4 regions of the Flavonifractor sp. An91 genome follow, and region 1 is predicted to be linked to each of the others. Evidence: riboswitches for the same ligand, from Rfam matches in the RefSeq annotation. Region 1 holds a riboswitch; each other region holds the start of a gene.
What was found. A riboswitch is a leader RNA that binds a small molecule or an ion and turns the genes downstream of it on or off. The one in region 1 is predicted to bind cobalamin.

Region 1 (3,878 bases):
GAATTCTGGATCGCCGCAACAATGCCCTGCTGGGAGAGAAGACGTTTTCCCTGACCGTGCAGCCGTTGACAGAGGATGAAATCAACTCCGCTGCGGCGTTCATGGACAGCGTCTGTACGGAGAACGCCTACTGGAACGGCATCCGCGGCAAGAATACGGATAAGACCCAGGTGACAGAGAATCTGGAACCGTTTGCGGAAGTTTTAAAGGGCGACCAGGGGCAGCCGCAGTATATCTACGGCGCGATCAACCTGACCTTCGGCGGAGCGGAAGTGGATGATCTGCCGGGTTACGACCCGATGAACGCCCAGCCGTGGCGGGAGTATCGCTCCAGCCGTCCCACCGTCATCGCCTGCGAAAATCTCCTGGTCACCCGCCCGGAGTACGACACAAAGGTTACGCTGGACAGTGTCCTGACCCACAGCGCATACGGGAAATACTGGGAGAAATTTGGCAGCAATCCGGCTTACGCGCAGTTTGAACAGTTCTATAAACGCCCGGTTTCTGTGACAGTAACAGTAAAGGGAACCAAGGGCGGAGAGAATCCGAATCCCCAGCCGGAACAGATTCAGGCTACGGTTTCTGTCAGCGGCGGCGGCTTCGAAAACTTTGCTGATTTAAGCGCATACACCTTTACCGGCAGCGGTAGTCAGGACTGGACGGCGTGGGATGCGCTGCAGGCGGCCTTGCGTGAGGCGGGATATCGCTATGAGGGCAGCGGCTCCTATGTCAGCGCTGTGACGGATTCCAACGGCGTTACCCTTTCCGAACTGGAGCATGGCGAAGGCAGTGGTTGGATGTACCGTGTCAACGGTACACTGCCGGAGATAACGCTGAACCAGTATTACCTGAGCGACGGCGATAAAATCACCTTCTTCTATACCGGTGACTACCATACAGTTCCCGGAACTCACGGCTATGACGATAACCAGAAAGCGGCCCAGGCGGTGGAAAAACTCATCAACGCCATCGGAACTGTTACCAAGGACAGCGGCGATAAGATCAAAGCGGCCCGGAAAGCATATGATGCCTTGACCGACACCCAGAAGAAGCTGGTTCGCAACTACAACGTACTGACAGAGGCTGAGGCGGCTTTCGCGGCTCTGGATGCCGGTCTGCCTTTCACGGATGTGGATAAGGATGCCTGGTATTTTGAGGCGGTTCAGTACGTCTATAAAAACGGCCTGTTCAACGGCACCAGTACAACAACCTTCTCCCCTGACGCGGAGATGAGCCGCGCCATGCTGGCTGCCGTGCTGTACCGCCTGGCGGGCTCGCCCGCCGGAGACGGTAAAGCCCCGGCCTTCACCGATGTGGCGCCGGATACCTGGTATACTAACGCCGTAGCCTGGGCCAATGGGAACGGCATCGTCACAGGTTACGGAAATGGTCTGTTCGGTGGCACTGACAGTATCACCAGGGAGCAGCTGGTCGTTATGCTTTACCGTTACGCCAAGTTTATGAAGCATGATACAGCCGCAGCTGGTGATCTCTCGGCATTCACTGACGCCGGGAACGCCAGCGACTGGGCAGTTGAGGCTCTGCGCTGGGCATACGCGGAGGGGCTGATCACCGGGCGTACCGCAACCACTATTGTGCCGCAAGGCACCGCTACTCGGGCCGAAGTGGCCATGATTCTGATGCGTTTTGGCGAGGAACTGGCAAAGTAACTGCCTCCTCGTTGAAGCATACTTCCCTCTCAAGGATCTCCGGGATCCACAGCATCCCCAGCTGTGGATCCCGGAAGTCCGATCCTGAGGAAACAGCAAGTTTGACCCAAAGAACCAGCCCGGCAAAAGTCGGCAGTTGAAGACAAGGGCTGCCATAGGTATCCTTGTCTTCGGATTCCCTTGACAACGTCATAAAAAGCGGATAGAATATTTTCGTGAACAGGTCATATGCTTGACATATGCCAACTGACAAGCCGGTGAGAATCCGGCGCAGTCTTACCTCTACTGTATTTGGCTCCGGCCATAAGCCAGGATTGTCAGCCTGTTCCATGGTAATTGATCAAGGTGGTATCCATTGCCGATTTTTGCAGCCATGTCCATGTTTGGAGATGGCTTGGGTTTTTGTACATTTTTAATGTACAAATGCTCTACTTGCAGGGATCGGCAATGGATATCTGCTTTTTACCGGCAGACACCATTGTCTGCCGGCTTTTTGTTTTCTGAGCCGGCAGCAGATCCCGAAACTGGAAGGGGGGTGAAGACCGTCAGCAAGCGAAGGCAGGCTCGCCCAGCTAGACTTACGCCGCAAGAGGCAGAACAATACCGCAATTTGATACAGAAATGGGCACAGCAAGCTCCACCAGAGTATGCAGACAACGCTGAAAAGCACCCTTATGCATCTCTTACGCTGTCCAGTGGGCTTGGCAGGGCGGTCTATGCCAGCTATTCCAACGAGGATTTGCTGGCTGTTCTGCACGATGCGGCGTCACGCCTGGGACGTGCGCCCACACAGGATGAGGTCTTTTCTCTGTATCGCATCTACCTGAAAGCGCGGTTTGGTACCTGGCCGGGTGCACTGCGGGCGGCCGGGATGCGGCGATTACCAATACCGGATTTGAATATGCCGGATTGGGCACAGATGCTGGCGGAGGATCCGGAGATCTGCGGTGCTCTGGAGGATGTGACTCGCCGCAGATGCCGCCTTGGATACCCGCCGCGCAAACGTGATGTACCGCAGGCGAAGATCCTCTGTGAGCGATTCCGTTCGTGGGAGAATGTAATTGCCGCCGCAGAGTATTTTGAGAAATGGCAGGAGGCGAGGAAGGATAACTGACAAGTAAATAGGGGCATTTGTTGTGGCCCTTTCTCGGCGGAAGCAGAGGGAGGGATGAACAAGGGAATCGGGTGCAAGTCCCGAACGGTAACCGCCGCTGTAAGCGCTGAGACGCCGGATCGTTGACGAAAGTCAGTCACTGGGGAAACCTGGGAAGGCAGATCCGATGTTGTGGGGAAACTCCCCTGAAGCGCAAGTCAGAAGACCTACAAGAAATGCAAAGGGCCGTCAAAGAGCGACCCGACCATGGGAACACGGCTGTGGCGATCATCGGGATCTGTCACGGCATTTTTTATGCCCTGGCAGAGCAACACTCGAAAGGAGAGACGGAGGAAATATGAAGAAGCGAGTATTGAGCCTGCTGCTGGTGTTTGGCATGGTATCGCTACGGCCAAGACCGAGGGCAGCAGCGCCATTGTTATTGCGCCTCAGGTCACCGGCGAGGCCAAAAAGGTGATGACGGAAGTTTCCACCCAGTCCCTGAAGGACGTGGTCAAGAACACCGACGCGGCCCTGGAAGTGCAGACCGGTGTGGGCAGCGTGTCCATTCCCAACGCCGCTCTGGACGCCATTGCCCGGCAGGCCGGCGGCAGCACCGTGACGATCACAGTGGAAGCCAAGAAGCCTGAGGATGTCAAGGAGCAGGTAAGCGCTTCCCAGTTGGAAGACGCGATAGTAGTGGAAGTGACCATTACCTCCGGCAAAAAGGAGCTCACCACCTTTGACGGAAAATCCTTGACCGTCACCATTCCGGTGACTGGCTCCGCCTTTGTTTCCGGCGAGACTTACAAGGTGATCGCGCTCAGTGCCGACGGCTCCAAAGAAACCGTTTCCGGAACCTGCATCAAGCAAAACGGGAAACTGAGCATACAGGTGAAGATCACCCATCTGAGCACCTTTGTGGTAACCACACAGAAGACCATGCCCTTCACCGATCTGTCCGGCCACTGGGCCGCTGAAGCCATTACTTATGTCTATGGAAACGGCCTGATGAACGGCACCAGCGACACTACTTTTGCTCCTGACGAGTACCTGAACCGGGCCATGCTGGCCACCATCCTGTATCGTCTGTCCGGCGAGCCTGCTGCAACGGG
Region 2 (3,878 bases), on a different contig from region 1:
TAACCCGGTGACGGTGGCCGAGGTGGCCCGTCAGGCGGGCATCCAGGGGGCGGACCGCTATGTGGACGCCGCCACCCTCCACTCCGATGCCGACATGGACCGGGCGGTGCGGGAATTTACCGTGTTCGGCCGGGTCACCCCCGACCAGAAGCGCAAGCTGGTCCAGGCCCTTCAGCGGGCGGGCCACACCGTGGCCATGACCGGCGACGGCGTCAACGATGTGCTGGCCCTGAAGGACGCCGACTGCGGCATTGCCATGGCTTCCGGTGCGGAGGCCGCCTGCCACGCCGCTCAGCTGGTGCTCCTCAACTCCGACTTTGCCGCCATGCCCAAGGTGGTGGCCGAGGGCCGCCGGGTCATCAACAACATCCAGCGTGCCGCCGCCCTCTATCTGGTGAAAAACATCTTCTCCTTCTTCCTGTCCATCATCTCCCTGTTCGCCACCTTCCCCTACCCGGTGACCCCGCTGCAGATCTCCTTCCTCAGCGCCGTCACCATCGGCGTGCCCTCCCTCTTCCTGGCTCTGGAGCCCAACCACGCCCTGGTAAAGGGAAAATTTCTCACCAACGTGTTCCGGGCAGCCCTGCCCGGCGGCCTTACCGACCTGATCATCGTGCTGGGGCTGGAGGCCTTCTATCTGGTGTTCGGCTTCACCACCGACGAGCTGTCCACCATGTCCACCATTCTGCTGGTGGTCATCGGCCTGCTGGTGCTCTATCAGGTGTGTAAGCCCTTCGACTGGAAGCGGCGGGTGCTGATGATCGCCATGAGCGCCTCCTCCGCGGTGGCCATCATCTGGTTCGGGGCCAGCTTTGGCCTGAGCCAGCTGACGATTCAGTCCTTCCTGGTACTGGTGGTGTTCCTGGGCCTGTCCTACCCGGTGATGAACGTGCTGCTGAAGGTATGTCAGTACGGCGCCCTGCTGTGGGACAAGGCCAGACATATGAGGCGCCGCACATGAGTCTGACGGTACGGCCCTACCGTCCGTCGGACTGCCCCATTCTGGCGGAGCTCTTTTATCAGACGGTCCATGGGGTGTGCGGGCGGGATTATACCACACAACAGCTGGATGCCTGGGCCGACGGACAGGTGGATCTGGCGGCCTGGGATGCCTCCTTTCAGGCCCACACTACTTTGGTGGCGGAGTGGGACGGGATGGTGGCTGGCTTTGCCGATCTGGCCGACGACGGCTACCTGGACCGGCTCTATGTCCATAAGGATCTCCAGGGCCGGGGGATCGCCACCGCCCTGTGCGATGCCCTGCCCGGCGCCCGGCTGACTCACGCCTCTCTCACCGCCCGGCCTTTCTTTGAACGCCGGGGCTGGCAGGTGGAGCGGGAGCAGCAGGTGGAGCGCCATGGGGTCAAATTGACCAATTTTGTCATGGCACGGGAACCGGCCTGTGCGCCCATATGACAAGAAATTACCTTTACTTTTCCCCTGAACCCTGATATAATGAGCGGAGAATTGAATTGTATCCGCAGTTGCGGCAGTGCCGCGAAAGGGGAAGCCGGTGTAAATCCGGCGCAGTCTTACCTCTACTGTAAGCGTGGACGAAGGCGCGAATACCATTGGCCCGTGGGGCTGAGAAGGTGCGCCGGAGGAGGAAACGCAAGCCAGGAGACCCGCTGCAGGGATACCGTATTGCGTAGCTCTGAGGTGGAGAGGTGCGGCATTTTTTCATTGAAAAAGGCCCTCCCCAAAGCTGGGGAGGGCCTTTTTGTGTCGAAGGAGGCGGTCTGGTGCTGGAACTGTATATCCCGGTGGGGAACAAGCAGCTGCGCTGCGGCTATACCACCGGCACTTGTGCCGCCGCCGCTACAGCCGGGGCAGTCCGGTTGCTGCTTACCGGGGAGGCTTTGCCCGCAGTGCGGGTGGATACCCCTGCGGGGATCGCGGTGGAGGTTGAACTGCTGGAACAGTCCGCCGGAACCGGCTGGGCCAGCTGCGCCGTCCGGAAGGACGGCGGGGACGACCCGGATGTGACAAACGGAACCCTGATCTTCGCACGGGCGGAAAAGACCGACACCCCCGGCATCACCATCGACGGCGGTACCGGCGTGGGCCGGGTGACCCGGCCCGGACTGGACCAGCCGGTAGGCGCAGCTGCCATCAACTCCACCCCCCGGATGATGATCCGGCACCAGGCGGAGGAGGAGATGGCCAGGGCGGGCTATACCGGCGGACTGTCCATTACCATTTCGGTGCCGGAGGGAGAGACGCTGGCCGCCCACACCTTCAACCCCCGGCTGGGTATTGAAGGGGGCATCTCCATCCTGGGTACCAGCGGCATCGTCCGCCCCATGAGCGAGGCCGCCCTCATTGACTCCCTCTACCTGGAGCAGGATATAGCCAAAGCCGCAGGCGTGACCGATCTGCTGGTCACCCCCGGCAACTACGGGGATTCCTTCGCGGAGGGGACTCTGGACCTGGACCTGACCCATCGCTGCACTTGCAGCAACTATCTGGGTCACGCCATCGACCACGCTGCCGGGCTGGGCTTCCGATCCTTCCTGCTGGTGGGCCACCTGGGCAAGCTGATTAAAGTGGCGGCGGGGAACATGAACACCCACTCCAAGGTGGCCGATGGCCGGCGGGAGACCCTCACCGCCCACGCTGCCCTGGCGGGCGGGAGCCCGGCGCTGCTGAAAGCCCTCTTTGCCTGCCCTACCACCGATGCCGGGGTAGAGCTGCTGAAAGAGGACGGGCTGCTGGAGCCGGTGATGGCCTCCATCGCCCAGGCTCTGGAGGAGGTGCTGCACCACCGGGCCGGGCCCGACCTGGCCATTGAGGCGGTGTTCTTCTCCAACCAGTACGGACTGCTGGGAAAGACAACAGGGGCTGAAAACTTGCTGGCTCTGCATCAACATCAATCGTAGGGGCGACTTTTACGGCCGTCCGCCGATACAGATAGGAGTTTCGATTATGGTACATTTCATCGGCGCGGGCCCCGGTGGGGCCGATCTCATCACCGTGCGGGGAGCTAAGCTGCTGGGGGAGGCGGATGTCATCATCTATGCCGGTTCCCTGGTGAACCCCGCCCTGCTGGATTATAAAAAGGAGGGCTGCCAGGTCTATGACAGCGCCAAGATGACCCTGGAAGAGGTCATTGAGGTAATGAAGGACACCGAGGCCAGGGGGGGCACCACTGCCCGGCTCCACACCGGCGATCCCTCTCTGTACGGCGCCCACCGGGAGCAGATGGACGAGCTGGACAAACTGGGTATCTCCTACGACGTGACCCCCGGTGTGTCCTCCTTCTCGGGAGCGGCTGCTGCCCTCTGCGCGGAGTATACTCTGCCCGATGTATCACAGTCGGTTATCATTACCCGCATGGCGGGCCGTACCCCGGTGCCCGAGGGGGAGCAGCTGCGGAAGATGGCCTCCCACGGCTGCACCATGGTGCTCTTCCTGTCCACCGGCCTGCTGGAGCAGGTGGAGGAGGAGCTGATGGCGGGGGGCTATGCGCCCGATACCCCGGCGGCCATCGTGTACAAGGCCACCTGGCCGGAGGAGAAGGTGTACCGCTGCACCGTGTCCACCCTGGCGAAAACCGCCAAGGAGAACCATGTAACCAAGACGGCCCTCATTACTATCGGTTATTTTCTGGGGGATGATTACAAGCGGTCCAAGCTGTACGACCCCACCTTTACCCATGAATTCCGGGAGGCCAGCAAGTGATGGCGGCCATCATTGCCTTTACCCGGCGGGGGGCGGCTTTGGGCCGTACCCTGGCTGATGCGCTGGAGGCCACCCTCCATGTGCCTGCCCGGTTCGCCCCTGAGGTGGGGGCGGAGGCCTATGACAGCCTGGAGGGCTGGACGGAAAAAGCCTGGGCCGAGGCGGACGCCCTCCTCTTTGTGGGAGCGGCGGGCATC
Region 3 (3,878 bases), on a different contig from region 1:
TCCCGGAAGGCCTCGGGGGTCATCTCCTTGGTGGTGGTCTGGCCCATACGGGTGGACACCAGCTTCACCCGGGTGGTATCGGTGACCAGCTGGAGGGAGTCCTTGTCGCCGGTGACGATGACGGTATTCCACCCGGCGGCGGTATCCTTCACCGAGATGGTACCGATGAGGTCGTCGGCCTCCCAGCCATCCATCTCATAGCGAGGGATGTTCATGGCCTCCAGTACCTGCTTCAGGATAGGCAATTGAGCCGCCAACTCCTCCGGCATCCCCTTCCGCTGGGCCTTATAGCCTTCATAGGCCAGGTGGCGGAAGGTGGGGGCCTTTCGGTCAAAGGTGACACACAGGGCGTCTGGCCGCTCCTCGTCTATCAGCTTGAGCAGGATGTTCACGAAGCCATAGACGGCGTTGGTGGGGGTGCCGTCCTTGGTGGTGAGCAGCTTGATGCCGTAAAAGGCCCGGTTGATGATGGAATTGCCGTCAATGACCATAAGCTTCATGAAAGGACCTCCTGCTGTCCGGCACACCGGACATAAAATCTCAGGTTATAGTATACCAGCTTTCTCCGTCCCATACAAGAGAAACGCCCGCCGGGTCACCTCACAATGGTGACCGCTATGCGTGCCGAGGCCAAATACCCCTCGGCAGAAGCCAGCAGGATATAGATCCTTCTGAGACGGCGGTATCAGGAAGGTCCTTCCCCTCCGGCTTCAGGCATGGCTAACATTCCGCGCCCAATAACGCCGCATATGCCGGCGCACAGACTTGCTCAGCGCAGGAATGCCCAGCAGTTCCAGTCCGGTCTGCCAGGTGCAGCCCACTTGTCTGAACAATACATCCAGCTCCCCGGGCAGCTCCTCCCGGCAGGGAGGCTGACCTGTCCGTCGGACCGCCGCGCAGTACTCCCCCAGTGTTTGTCGGGCATCCTCATCCAGGCATACGCCCCGGGACGCGCACCGCTTCAGGAAGGGCAGGGTGTCCACCCGCTCGGGCCAGTCCGCCGGCCACATCCGCTCTGCCGCCTGCTGGCGGCTCCTGCCCCGGGCCCGCCAACAGGCATGATGGAGGGAACCAAAGCGCTTTTCCAGATACCAGCGGTAGACGCACAGCAGCCGTTCCGGACGGGGCGAACCATTGCGCCCCTCCATGGTCTCCACCAGTGACTCCAATAGTTCTTCGTCGGAAAAGCTGGTATACACCTGTCTGCCAATGGGACATTCCGGGGAAAAATAGAGGGTAAGATCTCCATCCAGCTGCTGAGATAATCCGGGCGTATCGGTCATCTCCTCCTCCAGTTCCGCCAGCCACTGGCGATATTCATTCAATTCCCGCTGGGACAATCTGTTCTTTCCGGTCCGTTCCATAGCTTTACTACCTCCCTGCCGCTGCAAATGGATTCCGGCGGGGACATCTATGGCCCAGGCCATAGCAAAAGAAAAGAGTTTCCCGGACGGGAAACTCTTTTTTCATCAGCTCAAACGCCTGTGCTGTCACGCGCCATTTCCCCGCCGAATATGCGCGTTACCGTCGCGGCTGGCTGGTCTCCTGGCTTGGATTCAACCTTACGCCCGTCTTCCCATCCGTACCCGGACAGTGACCTTATGAGCGCTCGTCATCCTTACAGTAGAGAGGGCTGCTGCGGACTTGCACCGCATTCCCATTGAAAGCTCCGCCCCTGAGGACGGATAGCTACCAACCGCTGATTGGATTCAGTTGTTGTTTCTATTATATCATCTTCGTCCGAAAATACAATGCTTACTTTGGTTACATCCCGCCGTAAGGTCCGTTCCACCCGCCGGGCTGAGGCCGCTGAGGAAAGGCTCCATACACCACCCAGTTATAAAAATTGGCATTGGCCGCCCCCATATAGGGGCCGATCCACAGGCTCAGAATACCCAGGGTGAAGGGAGACAAAATCAGCCATCCCAGGAAGGACAGGTCCTGTACGAACAGTGCCATGATATTGCCCCGCATGGCGCTGCGGCTGTGGCGAATGGCCTCCAGGGCGCCCATCTCCGGGTGGTCCAGCAGAAAGTAGACCGCCAGCCGGTAACGATAGGATATGGCAATCATCCAAACCAGCATGATTAAAGCGCCGACAAGGATCAGGGTGACGCTGTGCATTAGATAGGCCAGGAACACAAAGCCCACATAGACCGCCATACCGATGAGCCCCCACAGGAACACAAACAGGGCCGACAGGAAATTCACAGCCAGTGCCCGTCCTATCGTATAAAAGCCATCCAGCAGATTTCGGTAGCTGGGACCTTCCCGCCGGGTCAATCGCAGGCTATAGGAGGTATATCCGTAATCCATCACCCAGCTATAGAGCGCCAGCAGCAGCTCCATAACCAGAATCACCGCAATACGCTGGGGGGTAAAGATGGCGGTCAGGATCTCTTCCACTTCATAGTTGGTCTCTGTCAGATAAAAATAGGCAGCCTGAAAAGGCTCAGATACAAAATTCAGCACCACACTGCTCAGTACACCGGTCAGCAGCACATACACCAGCGTCACCAGCATGGGGTGGGGATAGGCCCCCCGCATGGCATCCCGTGCCAGCCACTTGGACTCAGGACGGTTATATCCCATGGTACTCCCTCACAATCGTTTCTACCTTGTTGAGGAAATGATACCACATCATGTTTCCGATTGCAACCCGGGCAGCACCACCGTAAAGGTCACGCCCCCCGTCCGGTTGACCGCCCAGCAGCGGCCTCCATGGGCCTCCACCGCCGCCCGGACAATGGCCAGGCCCAAACCGGTACCTCCGTCCGCCCGGCTGCGGCCCTCATCCCCCCGGTAGAAGGGCTCGAACAGGCGGTCCAGATGTTTTTGCGGGATGACGGGGCCGTCGTTGTCCACGGTCAGCGTGATCCGCCGTCCCTTTTGGGCCAGGGCAATGGTCACCGCGCCGCCGGGGGTGCAGTGGCGCAGGGCATTGTCCGCCAGATCATCCACCACTTCTTCCAACCGCAGCCGGTCCCCCAGCATGGATGCCGGGGCCAGTTGAGTACGCAGTTCAATGTTCTTTTCCTCCGCCAGCAGGGACAGCCGTGCAGCACCATTCTCCACCAGAGCAGCCAGATCCAGGGGCTCCCGCTCCACCTTGCCGCCTCTTTCCAGCCGGGCCAGGTCCATCAGGCTCCCCACCAGGGCCGCCATCCGGTCGCTCTCAGCCACCACGGTGTCCAGGTACTGGCCCCGCTTGGCGGGGTCGATGTCCTCCCGCAGGGCCTCGGCATGGGTGCGCAGCACCGCCAGAGGAGTCTTGAGTTCATGGGCCGCCCCCCGGACGAAGGCCCGTTCCCGCCGGATGGCCCGACTCTCCAGCCAGGCGGTGAACAGGGCCAGTGCCACCGCCGCCGCCAGGGTGAGCAGAGCCGCCGGCTCCAGGCCGGCCAGCAGGTAATCCCCCGGCAGGCAATAGTTGGAGGCCACCGGATGCACGCCGTACTCCCTCAGATCGGCGTTTCCATTTCCCTTGTAAATCGTGTAAGTTCCGGTGGAGTATGCGTACATCCACCGGGGATTTTCCGCTTCAACAGCGTCTACCTGCGCCACCATGTCCCGATACTGCTCCAGCCGTCTCGCCGGCCCGCCCCGGCCCGTCAGAGCACAGTAACATTCCAGCCATATGGCCTGAAAGTGCTCCGCCTCCCGGTCGGGAAAGAGTTGGGCGTCGGAATCGGCCAGTACCACCCGCTCCTCCCCAAAGTGCAGAGTGAGGGTCCGGACATAGATCACCTCCCCCTCCTCCCAGCCGGTCAGTTCGATTTTGTCCGGGCCGATACCGGTCCAGAAGCTGTGGTCAGAGTAGCCGTTCAGAATGCGGGCGGCTGCCATCTGCCCCTCCTCGGTCAGGGCCGGGTCAAAGA
Region 4 (3,878 bases), on a different contig from region 1:
TGATCCAGAATGGAGAACTCCCGGCCGTCAAGGTCGGCCGGGAGTGGAGGATCAGCAGAAATGCCCTGCTGGATTATCTGGGGTTCCCGTACTGACGGGAACCCCCATTTTATTTAACCATCGTTTCTAAGAAACCAATCAGCGCCAGTTTTTGTTCCTCTGTGAGTTTGGTGATCTGGCGCAGCAGCCGGTCCTGCTCTCTATTCTGGTCGGACCGAATATCAAAGAAGTCCCGCAGAGAGATGTGCAGGGTGTCACAGATCAACTGAAGGTTTTCCACCGAGATCCCCTTCTCCCCCAATTCCACCGAGCGCAGGAAACTCTGGGATAACCCGCACAGATTGGCTAGGCGGTTGGTGGTCCAGCCGGCGGTTTCTCGCAATTCAGCAATGCGTCGTCCTATCTCCATATCGATGCTCCCATCTGTTTTACTATAACTTTAGCAAAATCTTTTGGGATTATTTACATCTATAGTTATATATGATATTCTTTTAAATATATACTGCATCTCATTTGAGATATCTATAGGAGGGAAGTTATGGAGCGCTTTTGCACAACGTGCGGGGCACCGCTGGGTCCCACTGATCAATTCTGTACATCCTGCGGCGCACCTGTGAATCCAGAGCCGGCCGGCAAAACCCGCTCGCAGGAGAAGGGATTTTTTTACCGGTTGTGGCATAACTACTATTTTGAAGTTGCAGCAGTAAAGATCAACCAGTTTACCAACTATGTCTATGCCGTTCTGGGCGGAATCCTGATCATTCTGGGGTTCTTTTGGGGCCATGGCTGGACTGTTATGGGGACAATTCTGGGCCTGATTGGCATGATCAATCTAGGCTATAACCGCAAACTCCGCCAGAGGCGGAAATATATGCCCTGTCCCACCTGCAATCATCGTATGGAACGCGGGCAGGCTTTCTGCCCCATCTGCGGCACGCATATCGAGAATCCGGGACAGCCCTATACCGTTCAGGATGCCGGCAACGAAGAGGCTGGCTGCAATGCCGGTACCATGAACCGGAAAAAGATCGGTATGCTGGCAGAGATCGCGCTTTTGATCGGGTTTGTGATCTTTCTGGCCAACGGTGGGGCAGGCATTCTTCGTTATGGATGGGATGCGGCGGTTGGCGGTCCGATCTATCAGATTCAAAATGTCACGCTGGACGAATATGGTCCTCAGACCATGAAAGAATTGATGGACGACAACTTGCGCAGCCCCACCTGGACCTCAGAATCCATTGATGAGGACGCCTCCAACGTCTATGTGGAAGGCTATATGCCCATTATGGGAGAGGATGTTCGGTTTCGCTTCTATTATGAGGACCAGAATGATGGAACCTTTGAATATTCCTTAAATCGAATCGACCTGCTGGATAGTCAGCAGACATCAAGTGACGTGTTTGATGTTATGTTATTCCTGGAGCTCATGTATGAAAATGCCGGTTGAGAAAAGAGTTTGCAATAAACTGTTATCCTGCGCCAAGTAAATCTGTGACAGGCAGTCAGGCAGAACTGGTGACCTGTCTGGAGCACTGGTCCCGGGAGAAAGGACGAACAGTCATCGGCGTACTCCACGACATCAGCCTCTCCCTGCCAGTGTGGTACGGATGTAGCCGGGTATATGCTTGACGCTCTCAAACGTTGGGAACAAGTCTCTTGACGTTTTAGAGTCTTAGTGATACGATACGATCAGAATTGAATCGGAATCTTTGTGGTTTCTGTTGCCTCCTGCTTAAGCTGCACGGTGCGGAAACTGGACAAGGGAACCGGGTGTGAATCCCGGACGGTAACCGCCGCTGTAAGCGCTGAGTCTGTATCCGTTGGCGAAAGCCAGTCATTGGGGAAACCTGAGAAGGCAGGATATGGACGCAGGAGAACTCCTCCGCAGGCGTAAGTCAGAAGACCTACAAGGAAAAGAGATCTGCTGCCCATATGGGTAGCAGGTGTCGTTTGGCTACACAGAAAAACGGCTGTGGCAATCATAAGGTTGCCGCAGCCGTTTTGTAATTTTCAGGAATATTACACCCTACAGTACGCTCCAAGAATGGTCATTGACAGCACTGCAGAAATCGGTTACAATGCAGACTGTGAGCAGGTCATATGCTTGACATATGCCAACTGACAAGCCGGTGAGAATCCGGCGCAGTCTTACCTCTACTGTATTTGGCCCCGGCCATAAGCCAGGATTGTCAGCCTGCTCCATGGTAATTGATCAAGGTGGTATCCATTGCCGATTTTTGCAGCCATATCCATGTCTGGAGATGGCTTGGGTTTCGTGCATTTATCATGTTCGAAGCCTCTGTTTGCAGGGATCGGCAATGGATATCTGCGCTTTACCGGCAGACACCATTGTCTGCCGGTTTTTTGTTTTTCAGGCTGCCGGAAGATCCTGGAGTTTGAAGGGGGGGTGAAGACCATCAGCAAACGAAGACAGGCTCGCCCGGCCAGACTTACGCCACGAGAGGCAGCGCAGTATGAGACGCCGGTGATCCGCCAGCGGGTGGCGGAGATGGCTGCCTTTTTCGGCATCGAGAACTGGTTCTATAAAAATGTAACGGAGCTGTCCGGCGGACAGAAGCAGCTGCTCAATCTGGCCTCCGTTATGGCTATGCAGCCCTCGGTTCTGATTCTGGACGAACCAACCTCCCAGCTGGACCCCATTGCGGCATCGGACTTTCTGGCCACCCTTGGACGCATCAACCGGGAGCTGGGTACGACCATCCTTCTGACGGAGCATCGTTTGGAAGATGCGTTTCCGCTGGCCACCCGGGTGGCCGTCATGGAGGAGGGGAAGCTGCTGTGCAGCGGTACGCCTGCCGAAGTGGGCACAGCCCTGCGGGCCAGCGGGCACACCATGTTCCTGGCCATGCCTACTGCGATGCGGGTGTGGGCAGCGGTGGAACAGGAAGGGATATGCCCGGTTACAGTCCGGGAGGGACGGGACTGGCTGACGGCCTACAGCGTGGAGCATCCGCCCTGTCCGCTGCCGCCAGAGCCATCTCGGGTCTACCCGGACGGCGCTGTACTAGAGGCGTCGGAGTTGTGGTTCAAGTATGAGAAAGACAGCCCCGACGTTGTGCGGGAACTGAACCTCACCCTAAAAAGGGGCGAGTTCTATGCGCTTATGGGTGGAAACGGCGCCGGGAAATCCACATCGCTGAAGCTGCTGGCTGGACTTTTGAAACCCTACCGGGGAACGGTAACCCATCAGGGGACGATTGGCGTTTTGCCTCAGAATCCCCAGACCCTCTTCGTGAAAAAACAGTTCAGGAAGATCTGGCGGAGATCCTGAACGGCAGCAAAGAGGAAAAGGCAAAGCGCATTGCCCGTGTGGTGGCCCTGTGCCGGCTGGAGGGGCTGCTGGAGCATCATCCCTATGACCTGTCCGGCGGAGAGCAGCAGCGGGCGGCATTGGCCAAAGTCCTGTTGCTGGATCCTGATATTCTTCTGATGGACGAACCAACCAAGGGGTTGGACGCAGAGTTCAAACAGGTTTTTGCGGAAATTTTGCAGGTGCTTTTGCGGCGGGGCGTTACAATCCTGATGGTCAGCCATGATATTGGATTCTGCGCCCGCTATGCTCACCGCTGTGCACTGTTTTTTGATGGAGGTACCGTGTCGGAAGGGACGCCCCGTGCCTTTTTTTCGGGGAACAGCTTTTATACGACCTCTGCCAACCGTATGGCACGGGATCAGGAGCCTGAGGCCATTACACCGGAGGATGTGATCGTTCTGTGCGGCGGGAAACTGCCGCCTGTACCGGAGTTGTCGGATGACATCTCGCCCCTGCCGGAGCCAACAGAAGTAAGCGCGGCAGGAAAGCCCAAAAAACTGCCGTGGTGGCGGAAACTTCTGGCGGCAATGTCTGGTGCTGTATC

Region 2: linked by a shared signal. The riboswitch ahead of cbiD (cobalt-precorrin-5B (C(1))-methyltransferase CbiD) and the one ahead of B5G42_RS14320 (homing endonuclease associated repeat-containing protein) in region 1 are both predicted to bind cobalamin.
Region 3: linked by a shared signal. The riboswitch ahead of B5G42_RS02585 (hypothetical protein) and the one ahead of B5G42_RS14320 (homing endonuclease associated repeat-containing protein) in region 1 are both predicted to bind cobalamin.
Region 4: linked by a shared signal. The riboswitch ahead of B5G42_RS18860 (ATP-binding cassette domain-containing protein) and the one ahead of B5G42_RS14320 (homing endonuclease associated repeat-containing protein) in region 1 are both predicted to bind cobalamin.

Annotation. Positions count from the first base shown of each region.
Region 1 covers NZ_NFHA01000031.1:10,375-14,252, forward strand. Annotated here, with positions in the region: gene B5G42_RS14315 (S-layer homology domain-containing protein) at 1-1,670, shown strand, start outside; cobalamin riboswitch at 1,875-2,011, shown strand; gene B5G42_RS14320 (homing endonuclease associated repeat-containing protein) at 2,026-2,784, shown strand; cobalamin riboswitch at 2,788-3,013, shown strand; gene B5G42_RS14325 (S-layer homology domain-containing protein) at 3,031-3,878, shown strand, end outside.
Region 2 covers NZ_NFHA01000020.1:41,016-44,893, forward strand. Annotated here, with positions in the region: gene B5G42_RS11740 (cation-translocating P-type ATPase) at 1-961, shown strand, start outside; gene B5G42_RS11745 (GNAT family N-acetyltransferase) at 964-1,416, shown strand; cobalamin riboswitch at 1,465-1,648, shown strand; gene cbiD (cobalt-precorrin-5B (C(1))-methyltransferase CbiD) at 1,743-2,879, shown strand; gene cobM (precorrin-4 C(11)-methyltransferase) at 2,926-3,681, shown strand; gene B5G42_RS11760 (cobalt-precorrin 5A hydrolase) at 3,681-3,878, shown strand, end outside.
Region 3 covers NZ_NFHA01000002.1:181,284-185,161, forward strand. Annotated here, with positions in the region: gene polA (DNA polymerase I) at 1-500, opposite strand, end outside; gene B5G42_RS02585 (hypothetical protein) at 711-1,364, opposite strand; cobalamin riboswitch at 1,518-1,712, opposite strand; gene B5G42_RS02590 (DUF975 family protein) at 1,765-2,592, opposite strand; gene B5G42_RS02595 (sensor histidine kinase) at 2,641-3,878, opposite strand, start outside.
Region 4 covers NZ_NFHA01000011.1:85,465-89,342, forward strand. Annotated here, with positions in the region: gene B5G42_RS08465 (helix-turn-helix domain-containing protein) at 1-95, shown strand, start outside; gene B5G42_RS08470 (helix-turn-helix domain-containing protein) at 110-409, opposite strand; gene B5G42_RS08475 (zinc-ribbon domain-containing protein) at 539-1,447, shown strand; gene B5G42_RS18130 (hypothetical protein) at 1,492-1,629, shown strand; cobalamin riboswitch at 1,695-1,927, shown strand; cobalamin riboswitch at 2,077-2,213, shown strand; gene B5G42_RS18860 (ATP-binding cassette domain-containing protein) at 2,408-3,292, shown strand; gene B5G42_RS18865 (ECF transporter S component) at 3,289-3,878, shown strand, end outside.